2 regions of the Acidovorax sp. GW821-FHT11A03 genome follow, and region 1 is predicted to be linked to the other one. Evidence: riboswitches for the same ligand, from Rfam matches in the RefSeq annotation. Region 1 holds a riboswitch; the other holds the start of a gene.
The links. A riboswitch is a leader RNA that binds a small molecule or an ion and turns the genes downstream of it on or off. The one in region 1 is predicted to bind glycine.
Positions count from the first base shown of each region.

Region 2: another riboswitch for glycine. It lies ahead of AC1RVY_RS20530 (D-amino acid dehydrogenase); the one in region 1 lies ahead of gcvT (glycine cleavage system aminomethyltransferase GcvT).

Region 1 is NZ_JBXASG010000013.1:81,877-92,730, forward strand. Features, by position in the region: gene AC1RVY_RS26095 (MerR family transcriptional regulator) at 1-392, opposite strand, end outside; gene AC1RVY_RS26100 (FKBP-type peptidyl-prolyl cis-trans isomerase) at 401-805, opposite strand; gene gcvP (aminomethyl-transferring glycine dehydrogenase) at 980-3,889, opposite strand; gene gcvH (glycine cleavage system protein GcvH) at 3,960-4,334, opposite strand; gene gcvT (glycine cleavage system aminomethyltransferase GcvT) at 4,419-5,552, opposite strand; glycine riboswitch at 5,599-5,720, opposite strand; glycine riboswitch at 5,734-5,831, opposite strand; gene AC1RVY_RS26120 (TRAP transporter large permease) at 5,862-7,157, opposite strand; gene AC1RVY_RS26125 (TRAP transporter small permease) at 7,154-7,666, opposite strand; gene AC1RVY_RS26130 (TRAP transporter substrate-binding protein) at 7,872-8,846, opposite strand; gene AC1RVY_RS26135 (Lrp/AsnC family transcriptional regulator) at 9,295-9,753, shown strand; gene AC1RVY_RS26140 (LysR family transcriptional regulator) at 10,054-10,854, shown strand, end outside.
Region 2 is NZ_JBXASG010000008.1:164,228-175,081, reverse strand. Features, by position in the region: gene AC1RVY_RS20585 (MFS transporter) at 1-621, opposite strand, end outside; gene AC1RVY_RS20580 (hypothetical protein) at 618-1,562, opposite strand; gene AC1RVY_RS20575 (helix-turn-helix domain-containing protein) at 1,689-2,429, shown strand; gene AC1RVY_RS20570 (TetR/AcrR family transcriptional regulator) at 2,738-3,619, shown strand; gene AC1RVY_RS20565 (DUF2867 domain-containing protein) at 3,616-4,176, shown strand; gene AC1RVY_RS20560 (ABC1 kinase family protein) at 4,163-5,485, shown strand; gene AC1RVY_RS20555 (DUF6463 family protein) at 5,498-5,905, shown strand; gene AC1RVY_RS20550 (hypothetical protein) at 5,981-6,361, shown strand; gene AC1RVY_RS20545 (YXWGXW repeat-containing protein) at 6,549-7,091, shown strand; gene AC1RVY_RS20540 (thrombospondin type 3 repeat-containing protein) at 7,257-7,709, shown strand; gene AC1RVY_RS20535 (2-keto-4-pentenoate hydratase) at 7,749-8,531, opposite strand; glycine riboswitch at 8,748-8,861, shown strand; gene AC1RVY_RS20530 (D-amino acid dehydrogenase) at 8,957-10,276, shown strand; gene sorU (SorU family sulfite dehydrogenase c-type cytochrome subunit) at 10,345-10,650, opposite strand; gene sorT (SorT family sulfite dehydrogenase catalytic subunit) at 10,791-10,854, opposite strand, start outside.

The DNA of each region.
Region 1 (10,854 bases):
TTGCCATAGGTCGTCATGAGCGCCAGCGCTTCGAGCCAGTTGCCCATGTCGGGCTCGGCCCCTGCCATCAGGCCATCGCGCAGCATGGTCAGGCGGCCGCGCAGTTCGGTGGCTTGCGATATCTGTTGGTCGAGCGCGCGGATCTGCTGGCCGATGATGCGCTCGGGCGCCATGGTGTCGCCCACCAGCAGGTCGCCGATGTCGCTGAGCGGCAGGCCCATCTGCCGCATGGTCTGGATGCCATGCAGCCGCTGCACGTCGGCCTGGCTGTACAGCCGGTAGCCGGCGTCCGACCGGCCCGAGGGCTTGAGGAGCCCGATTTCGTCGTAGTGGTGCAGCGTGCGCACCGTGAGGCCGGTGCGCCGCGCGAGGTCACCCACCTTCAGCAGCATGGGTCTTCTTACTTGCGCACCGAGATCAGCTCGATCTCGAAGTTGAGCGTGCTGTTGGGCGGAATCACCCCGCCAGCGCCGCGCTCGCCATAGGCAATCGCTGCCGGGCAGGTCAGCTTGGCCTTGCCGCCGGGTTTCATGCGCTGCACGCCTTCGGTCCAGCAGGGGATCACGCGGTTGAGCGGGAACTCGGTGGGCTCGCCGCGCTTGTAGGAGCTGTCGAATTCCTTGCCGTCCAGGAACGTGCCCTTGTAGTGCACCTTCACCGTGTCGGTGGCCTTGGGCGATTCGCCCGTGCCTTCCTTGAGGGACTCATAGACCAGGCCGCTGGCCGTGGTGACGGGCTTGGCCTGCGCCATGGCGGCGGGGGCGATCACAAAGCCGGCAAGCAGTGCGCAAAAAAGGTTTCGCAAAGGGGTCTCCTTGGAGGTGGGGGTATCGGACAGCCCGCGATCTTAGTCGCGTTCCGGCGGCTGCCCGTGGGCCGCCGGTGGGGGCCGGGCAATAAAAAAGCCTTCGTGCGGGCAGGCCGCACGAAGGCTTGTGGTGGGCGGGGAGGAACGGCGCCGGGCGCCTGCCCGCTGGGATCAGGCGTAGTCGGACACCGGGATGCAGCTGCACGCCAGGTTGCGGTCGCCCCACACGTTGTCCACGCGCCCCACGGGCGACCAGTACTTGCTGCTGCGCAGGGCGGCCACGGGATAGGCGGCGGTCTCGCGGGCGTAGGGGCGGGTCCACTGCGCGCCCAGCAGGCTTTGCGCCGTGTGCGGCGCGTTCTTGAGCGGGTTGTCGTCCTGCGGCAGCGCGCCATTTTCGATTTGCCGGATTTCCTCGCGGATGGCGATCATCGCGTCGATGAAGCGGTCGATCTCGAACAGCGTTTCGCTTTCGGTGGGCTCCACCATCAGCGTGTTGGGCACGGGGAAGGACAGCGTGGGCGCATGGAAGCCGTAGTCGATCAGGCGCTTGGCCACGTCCTCGGCCATCACGCCGCTGGTGTCCTTGAGGCCGCGCAGGTCCAGGATGCACTCGTGCGCCACATGGCCGTTGGCCGAGGCGTAGAGCGTGGGGTAGTGGTCCTTCAGGCGCGCGCTGATGTAGTTGGCGCTGAGGATGGCTGTCTCGGTCGCGGCCTGCAGGCCCTCGGCACCCATCATGCGGCAGTACATCCAGCTGATGGGCAGCACCGCGGCGTTGCCCAGCGGGGCGGCGCTGACGGGGCCGACCTTGCCGGCGCTCGGCTCCAGGGGCTGGTCGCCACGGCCGGGCTGGCCGGGCAGGTAGGGCACGAGGTCTTCCACTACGCACACGGGGCCCACGCCGGGGCCGCCGCCGCCATGGGGAATGCAGAAGGTCTTGTGCAGGTTCAGGTGGCTCACGTCGCCGCCGAACTCGCCGGGGGCGGCCACGCCCACCAGGGCGTTCATGTTGGCGCCGTCCACGTAGACGCGCCCGCCGTGGCTGTGCACCAGGGCACACAGCTCCTTCACCTGGGTCTCGAACACGCCGTGCGTGCTGGGGTAGGTGATCATCACGCAGGCCAAGTGCGCGCTGTGCAGCTCGCACTTGGCCTTCAGGTCCGCCAGGTCCACGTTGCCATTGGCGTCGCAGGCCGTCACCACCACCTGCATGCCCACCATCTGGGCACTGGCGGGGTTGGTGCCGTGCGCGCTGCTGGGGATCAGGCAGATGTTGCGGTGGCCCTCGCCCTGGGCCTCGTGGTAGGCCTTGATGGCCAGCAGGCCGGCATATTCGCCCTGCGAGCCGGCGTTGGGCTGCAGGCTGATGCCCGCGTAGCCGGTCGCTTCGCACAGCCAGGCACGCAGCTGTTCATCCAGTTCGCGGTAGCCCTGGAGCTGGTCGGCGGGGGCAAACGGGTGCACGCCGGCGAATTCGGGCCAGGTGATGGGGATCATCTCGCTCGTGGCGTTGAGCTTCATGGTGCAGCTGCCCAGCGGGATCATGCTGCGGTCGAGCGCGAGGTCCTTGTCGGACAGCTGGCGGATGTAGCGCAGCATGCCGGTTTCGGAGTGGTGGGTGTTGAACACCGGGTGCGTGAGGTAGCTGCTGGCGCGGCGCAGCCCGGCGGGAATCAGCGGCTCCACGCCGTGCTCGAACGCCTCGAAGGTGGGCAGGGCCTGGCCGTCCTGGGCGAAGATCTTCCACAGCAGTTCGACATCGGCGCGCGTGGTTGTCTCGTCGAGCGAGATGCAGAGGTAGTTCTCGAAGTAAATTCGCAGGTTGGCGCCCATCTGCACTGCGCGAGCAGCTATTGATTTGGTAGCGCCGTCGGTTTTGAGCGTGAGCGTGTCGAAGCAGCCCTGGGGGCGCACGGGGGCGCCTAGCTGCGTGAGTCCCCTGGCCAGGATGGCCGTGTAGCTGGCCACGCGCTGCGCGATGCGTTTCAGGCCGTCCGGGCCGTGGTACACGGCGTACATGCTGGCGATCACGGCAGGCAGCACCTGCGCAGTGCAGATATTGGACGTGGCCTTTTCGCGGCGGATGTGCTGCTCGCGCGTCTGCAGCGCCAGGCGGTAGGCGGGCTGGCCGTGCACGTCCACGCTCACGCCCACCAGGCGGCCGGGCAGGCTGCGCTTGAACTCGTCGCGGCAGGCCATGTAGGCGGCGTGCGGGCCGCCCGCGCCCATGGGCATGCCAAAGCGCTGGGTGGTGCCGACCACGATGTCGGCGCCGTATTCCCCCGGGGGCGTGATGAGCGTCAGGGCCAGCAGGTCGGCGGCCACGATGAAGGCGGCTTGCTTGGCATGCGCCTTGTCCACATCGGCGCGCAGGTCGTCGATGCGGCCGCTGGTGGCGGGGTACTGGGCCAGCACGGCGAAGTAGTCGCCGGCCAGCAGGTCGTTCCATTCCTCGGCGGAGTTGGCCAGGCGCACTTCCAGGCCCAGGGGCCTGGCGCGGGTCTGGATGACTTCGATGGTCTGCGGGTGCGCGTCGCCGGCCACCACGAACACATTGCTCTTGCTCTTGACCGAGCGCCTGGCCAGGGTCATGGCCTCGGCGGCGGCCGTGGCTTCATCCAGCATGGACGCGTTGGCGATCGGCATGCCGGTCAGGTCGCACACCATGGTCTGGAAGTTGACCAGCGCCTCCATGCGGCCCTGCGAGATCTCGGCCTGGTAGGGCGTGTAGGCGGTGTACCAGGCGGGGTTTTCGAGAATGTTGCGCAGGATGACGCCCGGCGTGTGCGTGTCGTAGTAGCCCTGGCCGATGAAGCTCCGCAGAACCTTGTTCTTGGACGCCATTGCCTTGAGTTCGGCCAGCGCAGCGGCTTCCGTGGCGGGCCGGGGCAGCGACATCGCGCGGCTGCGCGCGATGGAGCGCGGCACGATGCTCTCGATGAGCGCGCTGCGCGAGGCTTCGCCGATCACGGACAGCATGTGGGCTTCGTCGGCTGCGTCGATGCCGATATGGCGGGGCAGGAACTCGGTGGTGTTCTCGAGTGCGGCGAGGGTGGGCAGGGGGGCTTGGGAGGTCATCGGCGGCGGCACAGTGCAAGGAAACACATTGGCCCGGCGGGGAGGTGCCGGGCCGCGGGGCATCGGAGGGTCAGGCGTTCTTGGCGAACTCGGCGTAGGCGGGTTCGTCCATGAGCGCATCGAACTGCAGCATGTCCGTCACATGGACCTTGAAGAACCAGCCGGCACCCATGGGATCGCTGTTGGCCAGCGAGGGGTCGGCGCGCAGTGCTTCGTTCACTTCGACGACTTCGCCGGTGACAGGCATGTACACGTCGGCCGCGGCCTTCACGGACTCGACCACGCCGGCCACGTCACCCTGGGTGAAGGTCGTGCCGACCTCGGGGAGGTCCACGAAGACCACGTCGCCCAGGGCGTCCTGGGCATGCAGCGTGATGCCCACGGTGGCGGCTTCGTGGTCGGAGATGTCGATCCACTCGTGGTCCTTGGAATACTTGATGGTCATGGGGGAAGCTCCAAAAAAAGGGGTAAACAGAAAAAGTGCCGATGCCAGCCGCCACTTTAGCCGGGCTGGGGCGGTTGCAGAGGGTCAGCCGCGGTGGTAGCGCGCAGGCGTGAACGGCATGGACACCACCTCCATGGGCACGGCCTTGCCGCGCACGATGGCGTTGACGCGCGTGCCGACGGCGGCAAAGGTTGGCGCCACGTAGCCCATGGCCACCGGCTTGTCCACGGTGGGACCCAGCAGGCCGCTGGTCACTTCGCCGATCTTCTGCCCGTCGGGGCCTTGCAGTTCGGTGTGCTCGCGCACGGGCACGCGTTCCAGCGCGACCAGGCCCACGCGCTTGCGTTGCAGGCTGGCGGGGTTGTCGATCTGCGACAGCACCTTGTCGGCACCGGGGAAGCCGCCCGCGCGCGCGCCGCCGGTGCGGCGCACCTTCTGGATGGCCCAGTTCAGCGCCGCCTCGGGCGGGGTGGTCGTGGTGTCGATGTCGTTGCCGTACAGGCACAGGCCGGCTTCCAGGCGCAGCGAGTTGCGGGCGCCCAGCCCGATGGGCTTGACCTCGGGCTCGGCCAGCAGCGCGCGCGCCAGGGTTTCGGCCTGGGACGCGGGCACCGAGATCTCGAAGCCGTCCTCCCCGGTGTAGCCGCTGCGGGTCACGAAGCAGTCGCAGCCCGCAATGGAAAAGTCGCCACCCGTCATGAATACCAGCTTTTCGACGCCGGGTGCCAGGCGCGCCAGGGCGGTGACTGCCTGCGGGCCTTGCAGCGCAAGCAGGGCGTGGTCGGGCATGGGGATGACGTCGCAGCGCTGGCCGATGCGTGCCTGGATGTGCGCGATGTCGCCTACCTTGCAGGCGCCGTTGACGATGACGAACAGGGTGTCATTGCCCTGGTTGAAGAACATCAGGTCGTCGATGACCGTGCCTTCGTCGGTGAGCAGCAGGCCGTAGCGCTGCTTGCCCACGGGCAGGTCGATCACGTCGACGGGCATCAGGGTTTCGAACGCGGCAGCGGCGCCGGGGCCGACAAGCTTGAGCTGGCCCATGTGCGAGACGTCGAACAAACCCGCCGCGTTGCGCGTGTGCAGGTGCTCGGCCATCAGGCCGGCAGGGTACTGCACGGGCATGGAGTAACCCGCAAACGGCACCATGCGGGCGCCCAGCTCGGTGTGCAGGGCGTTGAGAGGGGTGGTCAGCAGCGGGGCGGTAGGGGTGGTCAAGGCGGACTCCGGGGCAAATGGTGGCCGCGGCCCCATGGGTCGCGGGATTTGCCCTGCTGTCCGCTTTACCTGAGAGATTCACCGCAGCGCCCTGGCTGGCCGCGCGGCTTGCTCCTTCGGTGGATGGGTGCCGTGCTGCACGGTCCATCTCTCTCCAGCAAGGGAACGCCCGCATCACTGCGGGCGGTTGCCAGTCCTTTTGCCTGAGCGTTCGGCTGCTGCCTGCGCCTTCGGCGGCCCCTTTCGTTGAAGGAAGGGGCTCTCTCCTGACGGTCGCCAGTATATCCGCTGGCTGAAGCCGCGCAGACGCTATTTGATGAACCCGAGCACCTTCGGCAGCCAGGTCGACAGCTGCGGGATGAAGGTCAGCACCACCAGCACCACGCCATGCGCCCAAAGGAAGGGCACCAGCTCGCGCACCAGTTGCGACATCGGTACGCGCGAGACGTTGCAGGTGACGAACAGCAGCCCGCCCACGGGCGGCGTGATCATCCCCAGCGTGAGGTTGTAGATCACCACCATCGCGAAGTGGATGGGGTCGATTCCCAGCTTCACGGCCACGGGCGCGAGGATGGGCGCCAGCACCATCACGCCCGGCAGCGGCTCGATGAAGATGCCGAACAGCAGCAGGAAGATGTTCACGATGATGAGGAACATCCACGGCGAGAGGTTCATGCCCACCAGCCAGTCGGCCATCTGCTGCGGAATGCCCTCGATGGTCAGGATCCACGCGAACGCGGCCGACAGCCCGATGATGATCAGCACCGAGGCCGACAGCAGGGCCGAGCGTGCCAGGATGTCGGGCAGCGCCTTCCACTGCAGCGTGCGGTAGACGAACTTGCCGCACACCAGCGCATAGAACACCGCCACCACCGAGGCCTCGGTGGGCGTGAACCAGCCGGCGCGCATGCCGCCCAGGATCACCACCGGCAGCAAAATGGCGGGCAGCGCCTTCCAGGTGGTCTGCAGGATCTCGGCCAGCGGCGGCATCCGGCCGTCGCCCTTGTAGTTGCGCTTCTTGGAGACGTGGAAGTTCACGACGCACATGGCCACCGCGATCAGCAGGCCCGGCAGCAGGCCGGCCACGAACAGCGCACCCACCGACACCGTTTCATCCTGCAGCGCATAGATGATCATGATGATGGACGGCGGGATGATGGGCCCGACGATGGCCGTCGAGGCCGTGAGAGCCGCCGCGTACGAACGGTCGTAGCCGGCCTTGTCCATCATGCGGATCAGCATCGACCCCGGCCCCGCCGCATCGGCCAGCGCCGAGCCCGAGATGCCTGAGAAGAAGGTCAGCGAGACCACGTTGGTGTAGCCCAGCCCGCCGCGCTTGTGGCCCACGAACTGCCCGGCAAACCTCAGCAGCACCTCGGTCAGCGAGCCGCCGCTCATGAGTTCGGCCGCGAGGATGAAGAAGGGCACGGCCATCAGTGGAAAGCTGTCGATGCCGGTGAAGGTTTCCTTGAGCAGCACCATCAGCGGGTAGCTCTCGGCCAGGATCAGCGTGGCCGCGGTGGCCAGGCCCAGCGCAAACGCCACGGGCACGCCCATGGCCAGGAACAGGCAGGCCGAAACGATGAGGATGATGGACGCGCTCATAGGGAGGCACTCGCATTCGCATCGAAGTGTTCATCGGCCGCAAAGTTGCGGTCGAGCACGTAGCCGCGCACGATGAACAAAAAGTGCACGATCAGCAGCACGCCGCCGATCAGCATGGCGCTGTAGATGTAGGCGAACGGGATCTGCGTCACGGCCGTCATCTGGAACATGGTGCGCTGCATGTACAGCCAGCCGTACCAGACCATGAAGCCGAAGAAGGCGAACAGCAAGGCCGCGACCACGGCACGCAGGGCGATGGCGCCCGCGCGGGGCAGGGCATCCTGCAGGTTCTCCACCGCGATGTGGCCGCCATAGCGCAGCACGGGGCCGGCGCCCAGGAAGGTCAGCCAGATCATCATGTGGCGCGACACCTCCTCGGCCCATTCGAGCGAGTTGTGGGTGACGTAGCGCATCACCACGTTGGTGAAGATGATGATGGACATGGCCGCCAGCAGCAGGATCAATGCCCAGCGGTTGGCGGCCAGAAAATAGCGTTCGAAGGTTTTCACGGGACGGTCTTGGACAAGGGCGTGCAGGGTCAAAGCAAAAGCGCCCGGCGCCTTGTGTGGGCCGGGCGATGCGGGGCGCGGGTCAAGAGCGGCTCACACAGCCCAGCGAAGCGGTCCTGGCTAGGCGTTGCGTCGCAGACAGTACAACCAGTACGGCAAGACGCAACAACGACGCCAGGAGGGCTGTGTGAGTCGCTCAAAAGAGTTAACGAACGTCCTGGATCTTCTTGATGTTGTCGGCGCCGAACTCCTTGGCGTAGCCCACATAGGCGGGCTTGAGGGCTTCGCGGAAGGCCGCGCCGTCCACCGTCTTGGTGACCTTCATGCCTTGCTGCTCCAGCAGGGCGATGCCGTTGTTCTCGTCGTCGTTGACCTTCTTGCGCTGGGCCACCGAGGCGCTCTTGGCGGCATCGGTAAAGACCTTCTTGTCCGCGTCATTGAGCTTGTTCCAGACCTTGGGCGAGAGCAGCAGCAGCGCCGGCGAGTACACGTGGCCGGTGAGCGACAGGTGCTTTTGCACCTGCGAGAACTTGGCCGACAGGATCACGGGGATGGGGTTCTCCTGGCCGTCCACCGTGCCCTGCTGCATGGCGCCGAACAGCTCGGGGAAGGCCATGGGCGTGGGCAGGATGCCGAAGGTGCGGTAGCCGTCCATGTGCACCTTGTTCTCCATGGTGCGCATCTTCAGGCCCTTGGCGTCCTCGGGCTTGACGATGTCGCGCTTGCTGTTGGTCATGTGGCGGAAACCGTTCTCCGTCCAGGCCAGCGCGATGATGCCCTTGCTCGGGAACTTGGTCAGGATGTCCTGGCCGATGGGGCCGTCCATCACCTTGCGCGCATGGTCGTAGTCGCGGAACAGGAAGGGGATGTCCACGATCTTCACTTCGGGCACGAAATTGCCCACGGGGCCGGTGGAGGTGTTCACCAGGTCCTGCGTGCCGAGCTGGATGGCCTCGATCTGCTCGCGCTCGCCGCCCAGCGCGGAGTTGGGGAAGTACTGGCACTTGTAGCGCCCCTGCGTGCCTTTCTCGACTTCGTCGCAGAAGACCTTGGAGCCCACGCCGTAGTGCGAATCGGGCGCCGTGGCGTAGCCGATCTTGAGCGTGGTGGTCTGCGCGCTGGCGGTGGCCATCAAGCCGAGCGCAAGGCCCAGGCCCGCAGCGAGGGAAGTCAATTGCATGGTGTCTCCTGTGAGTATGTTTCTTGCCGCGCCCCCTTGCACGCACCAGCGGAAAGGGTGCTGGCAGCATGGGTTGGCGGTCCTGAAAATTATGGCGCTGCAGCATGGCCCCGGGCATCGGGGTTTGTGCTGGTAAGCGTGCTTATTAACGCGCTGGAAGGAGGCAATCGTCGCCGGGGCGACAAAGGCAGGCTGCTGGCCTGGGCCAGGCAAGGGGGAGGGGGGGAGGGGCAGCCGGGCGGCCGCGAAGGTAGGTGCTTGCTTGTCAAGCGCCCCGGTCTGGCGGTAACCATTCCGGGGCCCTGTCAGTTTGTGCGCTCCGGTAAGAGCGCCTTGATGTCCAAAGTATGCGCTGCGAGGCGCAGCAGTTCTTTCCATGTTTCGCTTGAATTTTCAAATTTGCAGAAAAATTTGCTGCATATGGTGATATTCATGAATAATTGTGGCCATGGATCGTCTTGACAGAAAAATTCTCGCTGTGCTTCAGGGAAACGCCCGTGCCAGCCTGCAGGAGATCGGCCAGGCGGTGGGCCTGAGCGCTTCGCCGTGCTGGGGCCGCATCAAGAAGATGGAAGAGGCCGGTGTCATCCAGGGCTACACCGTGCGCATCAACCCGCAGTCGCTGGACCTGGCGGACACGGTGCTCGTGCAGGTCACGCTGGACAGCCATTCGGACAACACGCTTGAAAAGTTTGGCGAAACGCTGGCCAGCATTCCCGAGGTGATCGAGGCGCATCTGGTCTCCGGCGACTATGACTATCTGCTGCGCATCGTGGTCAAGGACACGCGCGACTACGAGCGCCTGCTGCGCGAGAAGCTCTACAAGATCAAGGGCATACGCCACAGCCGCTCGAGCTTCGTGCTGCGCACGCTCAAGAAGGCAGACCTGCCACTGTTTGCGGGCTGATTCGCCTCAGCGTGGCGCTGCAGTGCAGAGGGAGGGGTTCGGACATCGATGGTCCTGATCCGTGTCGTCCATGCACTGCGCTGGCGGCGCGCACGGCGCGCCATGCCCTGGGTCACCAGGCGTTGCGCCGTGGCCTCTTTTTTCCTGCCGGCAAAAAGTGCTGTGGAGTCGGCCGTTGCAGAATGGCGCCGTTTTTGCACCGGACGGCATGACGCCACCCAGCCTGGCGCGCTCCTGCGCACCAAGGCGGTGCGCGCGCCCCGTCAGCCATTCGTCAGTGATGCCCTGGGACCCCTCGCCATGAACCTGCGTTTCGTCGAAGCCTTCTACTGGGTGGCCTCCCTCAAAAGTGTCACGCGCGCCGCGGAAAAGCTGTTTCTCACGCAGTCGGCCATGTCCAGCCGCATCGCCGCGCTGGAGGAGGAGCTGGGTGTGTTGCTGCTGGACCGGCGCGACAAGCACTTCAAGCTCACCGTGGCCGGCACACGGTTTCTGACCTACGCCAAGCGCATGCTGGAGCTGCAGCGCCAGCTCAAGACCGAGATGGGATCGGGCGGGCCGCTGGAGGTGTCGATCCGGCTGGGCGCCATCGAATCGGTGCTGCACTCCTGGCTCATTCCATGGGTGGAGCAGCTGCGCAAGGACAACCCCTTGCTGGAGCTCGAGCTCACGGTCGAGTCCACGCCCGTGCTGCTCGATCAGATCCGGCGGGGCTCGCTCGACGTCGTGTTCGCGGCGCTGCCTGCATCGGCCGACGGCATGCGCAGCCAGGCGGTGACGCCCATGGAGATGGTGTTCGTGGGCAACGGCAATATCCACCGCAAGCGCCGCTATGTGCTCGATGATTTTGCCGACACGGACATCCTCACCTTCCAGCGCGGCTCGCAGCCGCACGTGTACCTGCTCGACACCTTTCGCAATGCGCAGGTGGAGCCGCGCCGCGTGCACACGGTGTCGTCCATTTCGGCGATGGTGCAGCTGGTGCAGGGCGGCTTCGGCGTGGCCACGCTGCCGCGCCTGGCGGTGGAACGCATGCTGGCGTTCCCAGACCTGCGCGCCCTGGCGTGCGACACCGTGCTCAAGCCCCTGCCCATCCACGTG
Region 2 (10,854 bases), on a different contig from region 1:
CACCGTGGTGTGGCCGATGCTCGGCAGCGCCACCAGCAGGCCCCCCGCCACGTTGCCCAGCAGGATGGCCACGAAGGTTCCCATCTCGACCATGCCGTTGCCGCCCGTGAGTTCGCGCTCGTTGAGCACCTGCGGCATGTAGGCGAACTTGACCGGCCCGAACAGCGTGGAGTGCACGCCCATGAGGAAGGTGCACAGCAGCAGGACGGGCACGTTGCCCGCGATGAACCCGAAGGCGGCCACCAGCATGATGGCGATCTCCAGGTTCTTCACGAAGCGGATCATGCGCGTCTTGTCGTACTTGTCGGTGAGCTGCCCCGAGGTGGCCGAGAACAGAAGGAACGGCAGGATGAACAGCGCGCCGATCACCAGCCCCGCCATCGCGGGCGGCAGCCACGACACGCTGAGCTGGTACGTCACCATCACGGTGAATGCGAACTTGAAGAGGTTGTCGTTGGCGGCGCCGGAGAACTGGGTCCAGAAGAACGGGGCGAAGCGCCGCTGGCGCAGCAGCGCGAACTGGTTCGGGTCCTCATGCCCATGGCCCGGGCTGCCCGTGTGCTGCACGGAGTGCACGTGGGGCGCCTGGGGCACGCTGGCTGGGGTGGTCTCGGGGTTCATGCGTTTCTCCTCGTGTCCAATGGGTCGGCGGTGGCTGCTGTGTGTGTTGGTATGGCCCGGCGCACCCGGGGCTGGAGGCCCTGCCCGCGCGCGACACCCATGGTGTGGGCGCCATTCTGCCCGCACATGGCGGCAAATGCGGGGCGCGGTGCGCGGCTGTGGCGCGAAGCCGCCAGCGCATCCAGCGCCATCAGCACCGGCCAGGCAGCGCCAGCCGCCAGCACGTGCTTGAGGCTGTGGCCCGACACCCACTGCGCCGTGGCCTCGAACACAGCATGGTCGGCCGCCTCGAACAGCTTGGCCACGGCGTACATCGCGATCACGGCGCCCAGGTGCACCGGCAGCGTGCCCGCACGCCGGGGCAGCAGGGCCAGCGCCAGCACCACCAGCATCCCGCCCAGCTGCACCACGGCCCAGGGCAGCAGATTGCCGGTGGTGGACCACCACAGCACCGCAGCCGGACCCGCCAGCAACACCGTGCCTGCGGCGGCCCAGCCCGCCCGGGCGCTCACCCGACCACCCGCCGCCAGGCCCAGCAGGCCCGCGAAAGGCAGCACCATGCACAGCCGGTCCCACAGCAGGCCCAGATCGTCGGGCACCGCGTGGTACAGGCCGGAGCCCACGGCCGTGCACACCAGGCCCGCGAAGAACAGGGCCGCGAAGACCCGGGAGGCCGCATCCATGGCCGGGCGCTCCACGCGCCGCAGCCACCGCAGCCCCCACAGGCCGGCGGCGGCGAATGGCAGGTTGCTCAGGACATCCAGCGCGCAAGGGATGCCCCACAGCGCGCGCTGGTCCGCAAAGGCGTGCTGGTGGGTGCTGGCCGGCAGCGCCGGGCCCAGGCACGCCAGCCCCAGCAGCAGCACGGCGAGGCCCAGCAGGGCCCCCTCGGCGCGCGACGGGCCGGGGCGATGGCGAAAGGGAGCGGGAAGAACGGTCATGGTCGTCGTGTCCGTGGGCAGGTGGTGGATCGATGCCGCGCAGTGTCTTCAGCCCAACGGCCCCGGGCCGCGAAAAGTCGCACGGAGGGCCACCCGAAGCACCCTGGGTACCGATAATCGATACCCATGAGCACCACCGCCGACCTCGTTGCCGCCCTGAAAAAGGAACTCAAGACCGCGCAGATGACCTACGCGGACTTGGCCCAGGCCCTGGGCATGGCCGAGTCCAGCGTCAAGCGCATGCTGGCCAAGGGCGACATGCCGCTGTCGCGCATCGACGCTATCTGCCGCGCGCTGGCGCTGGACTTCGCCGACCTGGCGCGCCGCGTGGCCGACAGCCAGCCCTTGCTCAAGGAACTGAGCCAGGAGCAGGAGCGCGCGGTGGTGGCCGACAAGAAGCTGCTGCTCATGGCCATCTGCGTGCTCAGCCAGTGGACGCTGGAGCAGGTGACCACCACCTACCGCCTCACCGAGGCCGAGGGCATCAAGTACCTCGCGCAGCTCGACCGCATCGGCATCATCGAGCTGCGGCCGCTGAACCGCTACCGCCTCAAGCTGGCCAAGACCTTCCGCTGGCGGCCCCACGGGCCGGTGATGAACTACTTTCGCGAGCATGCGCTGCTCGACTATTTCGCGGGCGGCTTCGACGGCCCGGGCGAAGGCGTGCTGCTGGTGCACGGCACCATCAGCCGGGGCCTGGCGCCCGCCTTCATGGAGCGCATGCAGCGCGTGGCGCAGGACTTCGCGCAGCAGCACCTGGCCGACCAGAAACTGCCGCCGCGCGAGCTGGAGGGCTACACCCTGCTGCTGGCCATGCGCAGCTGGGAGTTCGAGGCCTTCACCGGGATGAGACGACTCCCCCCCTGAGCCGCTGCGCGGCGTCCCCCGCGGGGGACGCACCCGGTGGCCCGGCAAAGCCGGTTCCACGGGTGCACCGGCCTTGGGCGCGCCGGTTTCGGAGGGCGATGGCATGGCATGGCGGGGGGCCGGGCGAGCCAGCACAAACACTATCGTTTTGATAGCTTCTTGCGCTTTACCGACAAGCGGTAGAGGGCTAAAAGGTGCTCAGAACAGCCGCCTCCAGCGCACCGAATGCCCGTTTCAGCGCCGGTTGACTCTTTAATGTGAATACACTATTCTTTAAATAGTAAATTTTACCAATTTAAAGATATTAAATGAAGACCACCCGCCAGCAGCAAGATGCCACCCGCCGCCAGATCGTGGCCAGCGCGGTGGACCTCATGACCCGCCAGGGCTTCGACGGCACGACGATGAAGGACATCGCCCGCGCCGCCGGCATTGGCGACGCCACGATCTACAAATACTTCCCGACCAAGGACCGCATCGTGCTGGGCTACCTGGACGACGTGGCCCACCAGGCGCTGGCCGACACCCTGCAGACGCCCGGCTTCGCGGGCTACGGCCTGCAGGAAAAGCTGCAGCGCCTGACCGACGCGGTGCTGGAGCGCCTGCTGGCCGACCGCGAGTTCGTGGCCCAGGTGCGCACTCTGGCGCGGCGCTCGCCGCTGTCGATGCTGGCCGAGCCCCTGGCGGCGCGGCACAGCCTGCGCGAGGCCGTCGCCAGCTTTCTGGAAGCCGCGGAGGCCAGTGGCGAAATCGAGCCCTGCGACTTCAAGGGCATGGCGGGCGGGCTGTACACCGACTACCTGGCCGGTGTGGTGACGTACTGGCTGGCCGACACCTCCGAGGAATTTGCCGACACCACGCAGCTGGTGGACCTCTCGCTCGGCGTGCTGGTGCAGGCGCTGCGCGGAGGGCTCGTCAACCGCGTGTTGCAACTGGGTGGCTTTGTGCTGCGCAGCCAGATGGCCCGCATGGTGCAGCACAGCAGCGGCCTGATGGGCATGCTGCACCTAGCCAGACAGGCCATGGCCAGCGCACCGCCCGGCCCGGCCCCCGCCTACACGGCAGCCGCTGAACCATCCCGGTCGCCGGAGCCTTCCAAACCGCCGCGTGCGCCGCGCAAACCCCGCGCTGCCAGCCCGACACCCGCCGCACAGCCAGTGGCCACGCCCCGCAAGAGGAAGTCCGCATGACCACCGCCCCCGCCGTGCGCGAAATCCAGGTGCCCCCAGGCACCGTCATCCATGCCACCTTGCATGACGCGGATTTTTTTGACGCCTTCACAACGACCGATCCCCGCCCCGCCGCCAGCGCATTGCAGACCTGGCTGGAGGTCTTGGCCAGGACACCGCGGTGGACGGAGCAACTTCTGGCAGTCCGCAACAAGCTGGTGCGGCTGGTGGGCCTCAAGGGCGTGGGGCAGTTGCAGGACGTGCATCCGCTTGCCAGCGGAGCCTCTCCAACCAATGCGCGCAGCTACCGCGTCGGAGACCGCGTGGGCATCTTCCTCATCCGCCATCTGAGCGACACCGAAGTGGTGATGGGGCAGGACGACAAACACCTGGATGTGCAGGTCTCGCTGACCAAGCACGGCCAGCCTGGCAGTGCCCCCACGGTCGTCATCAGCACCGTGGTGCACATCCACAACACGCTGGGCCATGCCTACATGGCCGTCATCACGCCGTTTCACCGCCGCATCGTGCAGGCCATGCTGCAACAACTGGCCGCTTCAAACCATGGCCCGCGCTGACCCGCCGCGCACCAGCCGGCTTGCGCGCGGCACCATCACGGGCCTGGCGGCGGCACGCATCGGCATGGCCCAACTAGGCCATCGCGTGCGCAGCACGCCGTCTGCCCAGGCGCAGGCCGACCACGAGGCCGCCCTGGGCCGCATCCTCTTTGGCGCCCTGGGCCAGCTGCGGGGTTCGGCGCTCAAGGTATCGCAGCTGCTCAGCATGCACCCGGGCCTGCTGCCCGACGGCGTGCGGCAGGAGCTGGCGCGCGCCCACCACCAGGCGCCGCCGCTCAACCGCGCGCTGGTGGGGCGCGTGTTCCGCCAGGCCTTCGGCCAGGAGCCCGAGGCGCTGTTCGACCACTTCGAGCCCACGGCCTTCGCCGCCGCCAGCCTGGGCCAGGTGCACCGCGCACAGCTGGCGGGCCACGGCACGGTGGCCGTCAAGGTGCAGTACCCCGGCATTGCCGCCACCATCGCCAGCGACATGCAGCTGATGCGCACCGCGCTGCGCGCGCTGGCCCACACCGACATGCCCCTGCCCGCCAGCACCGTGGTGGACGGCGTAATGGCCGAGATCGAGGCCACGCTGCTGCGCGAGGTGGACTACCTGCAGGAAGCCGAGCAACTGCAATGGTTTGCGCAGCACGCGGCTTTGCCCGGCGTGGCGCTGGCGCGGCCCATCCTGTCGCACACGCGGGTCCAGGTGCTCACGCAGCAGTTCCTGCCGGGCCAGCACCTGCAGGCCTGGCTGGCCACGCAACCCACACAGCAGCAACGCGATCAGGCCGGGCAGCACCTGTGGGACTGGTTCATGCACTGCACTTTTGTGCTGGGCCGGGTGCATGCCGATCCGCACCCTGGTAATTTTCTGTTCGCCCCCGATGGCACGGTGGGTGTGCTCGACTTTGGCTGCACGCGCAGCCTCTCCGACGGGTTTCGGGCGCAAGTGACACAGGCGTGGTCCGCACTGCAGCGCCCTCCCTCCGACCCGCAGCGCGACGCGCTGGTGCTGCAGGCCTACCAGGCACTCGGGCTCGTCAACGCCGGCCTCTCCGTGCAGGCCTACGCCGCCGAACTCGCCCCCGCACTGGCTGACATGCAGGCCTGGCAGATGGAACCCTTCACGCAGGCGGTTTTCGATTTTGGCGCCAAGACGCCGCCACCCATCACCGCCGCCCGCCACCAGCGCGTGCTGGGCGATCATCTGGTGCAGGTGCCCGGCGAAATGCCGGCGTTCGAGCGCATGTGGATGGGCCTGATGCACCTGCTCACGGGGCTGGGTGCACGGGTGCGCACGCATTGCCCCGCCCTTCTTTCTTCCTAGGAACCCGCCCACATGACCACCCTGACCTCCCCCTCCCCTCGCTCTGCGGCCATGCCGCCTCGCAGCCGCTGGAAGGGCCCGTGGATGCTGGCCGTGGCGCTGCTGCACACGCTGTATGCCGCCGTCGTGTTTCCGACCCAGCTGCAGGAGATCGTGCGGCGCGGCGTTTTCAACAGCGTGCAAAAAGACCCGACCGTGGGCGCCGTGGTCTGGTTTGTGCTGTTCGGCGTGTTGTTCGCGCTGCTGGGCTGGGCCATCCTGCTGGCCGAACGCAACACAGCCATGGCGCCCGTCCCCATGCGCGGGCTCGGTGCCGGGTTGCTGGCACTCACGCTGCTGGGCATCGTGCTCATGCCCGCCTCGGGCTTCTGGCTGGCGCTGCCGCCCGCGCTGGCCCTGTGCTGGCCCCCAAGGCGCTGAAGGCGACGAAGACGGATCGCCGCGCCGCGTCTGCACCTTCCACGGCCACCCTGATTGACTTGAAAACTGTCCATGATGAATACTGCGCTGGTACTGGCAGCCGGGGGCCTCGCCCTGGTGGGCGTTGCGCACTCGGTGCTGGGTGAATTCCTCGTGTTTCGCGCACTGCGCACGCAGGGCGTGGTGCCCACCGGCGGCAAGCCCGTGCTGCACGAGCGGCAGGTGCGCATCCTGTGGGGCACCTGGCACCTGGCCACCGTGCTGGGCTGGGCCCTCAGCGCCCTGCTGTGGCGCCTGGGGACCGTACCCGGGGATGCCAACCTGGGGGCCTGGGTGGCTGACGTGGCCGGGCTGGCCACCTTGGTCAGCGGAATGCTGGTGTTCTATGCCACCGAGGGCAGGCACCCTGCATGGTTTGCCTTGCTGGTGGTGGCGGCCCTGGTGTGGTGGCGTTGACACGCGCAGGCCTGCACCGGACGGCCGCCTGCACGCCCCGGCGTGAAAGAAATCACGAAAAGCCCCGCCTTTGCCGCCACGGGAAACACAACTTCACAAGACTTCGCAATTCGCCTACACCGTCTTGACGCAGCATCTGCACCATGAAGTCTCCGGTTCCGCAAGGAATCATTTTGAGGAGACCATCATGGCCCGCAATGCACTCGCCGCTGCTTCCATCGCCCTGCTGTCGCTGGGCGCCGCGACCGTGGCGCAGGCACAGACCAGCGCCACCGTCGTCATCCAGTCGGGGCAGCCCCACCACTACCAGGCGCCGCCCGCGCCGGTGATGGTGCAGTACGGCCCACCCCCGCCACCGCGCTACGAAGTGGTGCCCCGCCCCCGCCGCGACATGGTGTGGGTCCCTGGGTACTGGGACTGGCGCGGCCACCGCCACGTCTGGATCCAGGGCCACTGGGTAAAGGCCCGCCCGGGCTACTACTACCGCGAGCCCCGCTGGGTGGAGCATGGGGGCCGCTGGGAAATGCGCCCCGGCGGCTGGGACCGCGATGGCGACGGCATCCCCAATCGCTATGACCGCGACCGCGATGGCGATGGCATTCCCAACCGCTACGACCGCGACCATGACAGGGACCGCGACGGCGTGTCCAACCGCCACGACCGCGACCGCGACGGCGACGGCGTGCCGAACCGCCACGACCGCCGCCCGGACAACCCCTATCGCAATTGACGGGGCCTGAGCGCCGCCCGCCCCCCGAGGGCGGCGGGCGCGCCAGGAACTGGCCCTCACCGCCTACGCACACCCCCGCAGGGCGCCTACGCGGCCCGGCTGCCCGTGCCGCCACCATGCAGTGACCGCTTCCGCAAGGAACATCAGGAGAATCCCATGACCTTCATGACCCGCAAGACATTCACCGCAGCCTCCATCGCCTTGATGGCGCTGTGGACCCTCCCGCAGGCGCATGCCGCCACGCAGGGCACCGTCATCGTCCAATCGGGCCAGCCGGAGCGCAGCTACCACGCCACGCAGTACCAGGTGAGGCCCGCGCCCCCTCCCCCCCGCCATGAAGCCGTGCCCCGCCCCCGCCGGGGCCAGGTGTGGGAAGAAGGCCACTGGGAATGGCGTGGCAACCGCTACCAATGGGTGCGCGGCCACTGGGTGCAGGCCCGCGCCGGCCACCAGTATCGCCAGCCGCACTGGGTGGAACGCGAAGGCCGCTGGGAGTTTCAGCGTGGCGGCTGGGACCGTGACGGCGATGGCGTCTCCAACCGCCATGACCGCGACCGGGACGGCGACGGCGTACCGAACCGCCGCGACCAGCAGCCCGACAACCCGCGCCGCAACTGACCCCACGCCCGGCGCGCGCGCCGCGCAGGGCGCCGCCGGTCAGCCCAGTTGAAGTTCGGCGCGCCCCAGGCCGGGAAACTCAGCCACCACCACCGTGCCCGGCGCCACCATCACGGTGCCGGTGCAGGACCCGGTGGTCACCCACTGTCCCGCGCGCAGCCCACCCAGGCTGTGCGCGCCGCCATTGGCCAGCCAGGCGAGCAGGCGCAAGGGATCGCCCGCCGGGTTGCCCCAGCCAGCGTGCCGCACGGCCTGCGCGCCATTCACCGACAGCACCACAGGCTGCCGCATCGGCTGCACCGACTGCGCGCTCTCCGCTCCCGACCCCACGATGAGTGCGCCATGGCAGGCCTGGTCGGCCAGCCGGCTCCACTCGCCTTGCTGCGCCCAGGCGGCGTAGCGCGTGTCGCAGACCTCGATGGCCGCCCGCACCGACGCCACGGCGGACAGCACCTCGGCCTCGCTGTAGGGCTGCGCCCGGGCAGGCAGATCGGCACCCAGTTCGTACACCAGTTCCGCCTCCACACCCAGCACGGCGAAGCCCGCGCAGGACAGGCGCACCACGCCCCCGCCGGCCATCGCAAACACCGAATCGCGCGCCAGGGCCGCCCGCGCAGGCAGCGCCTGCGGCGACGCCGCGCCCACCTTCCAGCCCGCGATCTCGCCGCGCTCGCGCACCACGGCGTCCTGCACGGCATAGGCCTGGGCAGCGTTCTGGGGACGCAATGCGGCGGGCAGGTCGAGCGGACGGGGCGTGCGCCCCAGGCGGGCCATGGTGAGCACGGCCGCGCTGGTCAGCGGATCAAAGGCGGTATCGGGCATCAAGGCGTCCTGGAGAGAAAGGCGAAGGTTCCGGCGGATTATGGCCAACCCCGTGCCCGCAGCATCAGCAACGATTGCGGCTCATTAGCGCGGACAAAGCGGTTTTTGCGCGATGCGGGCTCCTAGAATGGCCCCCGCAGGAGAGTCAGCGGCCCCGCCCGCTTCACCGAAGGCGCAAACTCCCATACACGCTCAGGTCCCGTACTGCACCATTCATCAAAGCCGTCTGGAGAGCCGCTTCGCGCAACGCGAAGCGCACCGAAGGAGCAAACCGCGCGCCATGTGGGCCGCGCGGTGAATCTCTCAGGTACCAAGGACAGGGGGAGCGGCAGCTTGGGCATTCATGCGCCAGCTGCACGCTATTGAATTCATAGCTGCCAGCGCATGTTGTTCTAGCGCCAGAGCCCAGAAAGGCTTTGAAAATCATGCGCGTGATCGTTTTGGGCGCCGGCTTGCTCGGCGTGACTTCGGCTTACTTCCTGCAACAGCGCGGCCACGAGGTGACCGTCATCGACCGCCAGGGTGCGCCCGGCGCCGAGACCAGCTTCGCCAACGGTGGCCAGATCTCGGTGAGCCACGCGGAGCCCTGGGCCAACCCGAGCGCGCCGCTCAAGGTGCTGCAGTGGCTGGGCAAGGAGGATGCTCCACTGCTGTTCCGCCTGCGCGCCGACATGCGGCAATGGCTGTGGGGCCTGTCCTTCCTGCGCAACTGCACGCCCGCGCGCACGCGCCACAACATCGAGCAGATCGTGCGCCTGGGCACGTACAGCCGTGACACGCTGCAGCAGCTGCGCGCGGCCACCGGCCTCCAGTACGACCAGCGCACGCAGGGCATCCTGCACTTCTATACCAACCAAAAGGAATTCGACGGCGCCCTGGCCCCTGCCGAGCAAATGCGCCAACTCGGCTGCGAGCGCCAGGTGATCAGCGCCGACGAGGCCGTGCGCATCGAGCCTGCCCTGGCCCATATCCGCCAGCAGCTGGCCGGAGCCACCTACACGGCCGAGGACGAATCCGGCGACGCCAACCAGTTCACACGCGAGCTGGCCAAGCTGTGTGAAGAGGCGGGCGTGCAGTTCCGCATGGGCCACCACATCACCGCGCTGCGCGAGGCAGGTGGCCGCATCGACCACGTGGAAGTGACCAATGCCGAAGGCCGCTTCGAGCGCGTGCGCGGCGATGCGTTTGTGCTGGCCATGGGCTCGTTCAGCCCACTGCTCGCGCAGCCGCTGGGCATCCAGCTGCCTATCTACCCGGCCAAGGGCTATTCGGTGACCATGCCGGTCAAGGATGCGGGCAAGGCGCACCAGGTGAGCCTCACGGACGACGAGTTCAAGCTCGTGTTCTCGCGCTACACCAGCGAACGGGGTGGCGACCGCCTGCGCATCGCCGGCACGGCCGAATTGAACGGCTACGACCGCCACCTGAACCAGGTGCGCTGCGACGCCATCGTGCGCCGCGTGGAGCAGCTGTTCCCCGGCGCGGGCGATGCCAGCCAGGCCCAGTTCTGGACCGGCCTGCGCCCCGCCACGCCCAGCAACGTGCCGCTGATCGGCGCCACCAAGGTGGCCAACCTCTTCCTCAACACGGGCCACGGCACGCTGGGCTGGACCCACGCCTGCGGCTCGGGCAAGGCCCTGGCCGACATCGTGAGCGGCCGGGTGCCCGAGGTGGACTTTGCATTCCAGGGTCTGCAGGGCTGCGCTCCCGGCAAGGCGCTGGTGCCATCGCGCACCACGGCCTGAACGGGAGCACAGCGGGGTTGCAGCACCGCCGCGCAGGCGGGCGCTGCCACCACGGGCCAGCGCCCGGCCTACCTGGCAGCGCCCGTGGCGTGCGCCACGAACTGCGCCACGGCCTGCATGTCCTTCTCGCTCATGCGTTCGGCATACGAAGGCATCACGCCGATGCCCGCCTTGAGCGCGCGCAGCACGCGGCCCGCGTCGGGCTTGAGCTCATCCAGCACCGGGCCCACCTGCCCCTCGGCACCGGCGGCCTGCAGCGTGTGGCACACGGCGCAGGCAGGCTGGATCTTGATGAACAGCTCCTTGCCCCGCGCCAGCTCGGCGGCATCCGCCGCCCAGCCGGCACCCGTCCACAGCAGCAGCACGCTCGACATGGCCGCGAGCGCAGGCACGCGCAAATGCTGGAAACCGATGCGCCCCAGCACCAGTGGCACCGCGGATCTGGCACGGCCAGTCCGGGGGGCGCGCGCCCCTCCAGGGAGGAAGGCGCGCAGCGTCTCAGGGGGGCGCCCGGTCACGCTGCGGTCACCGTGACCGCATGGTCGCGCCAGCTCGCGTTGTTGTAGCCGCCCAGGTTT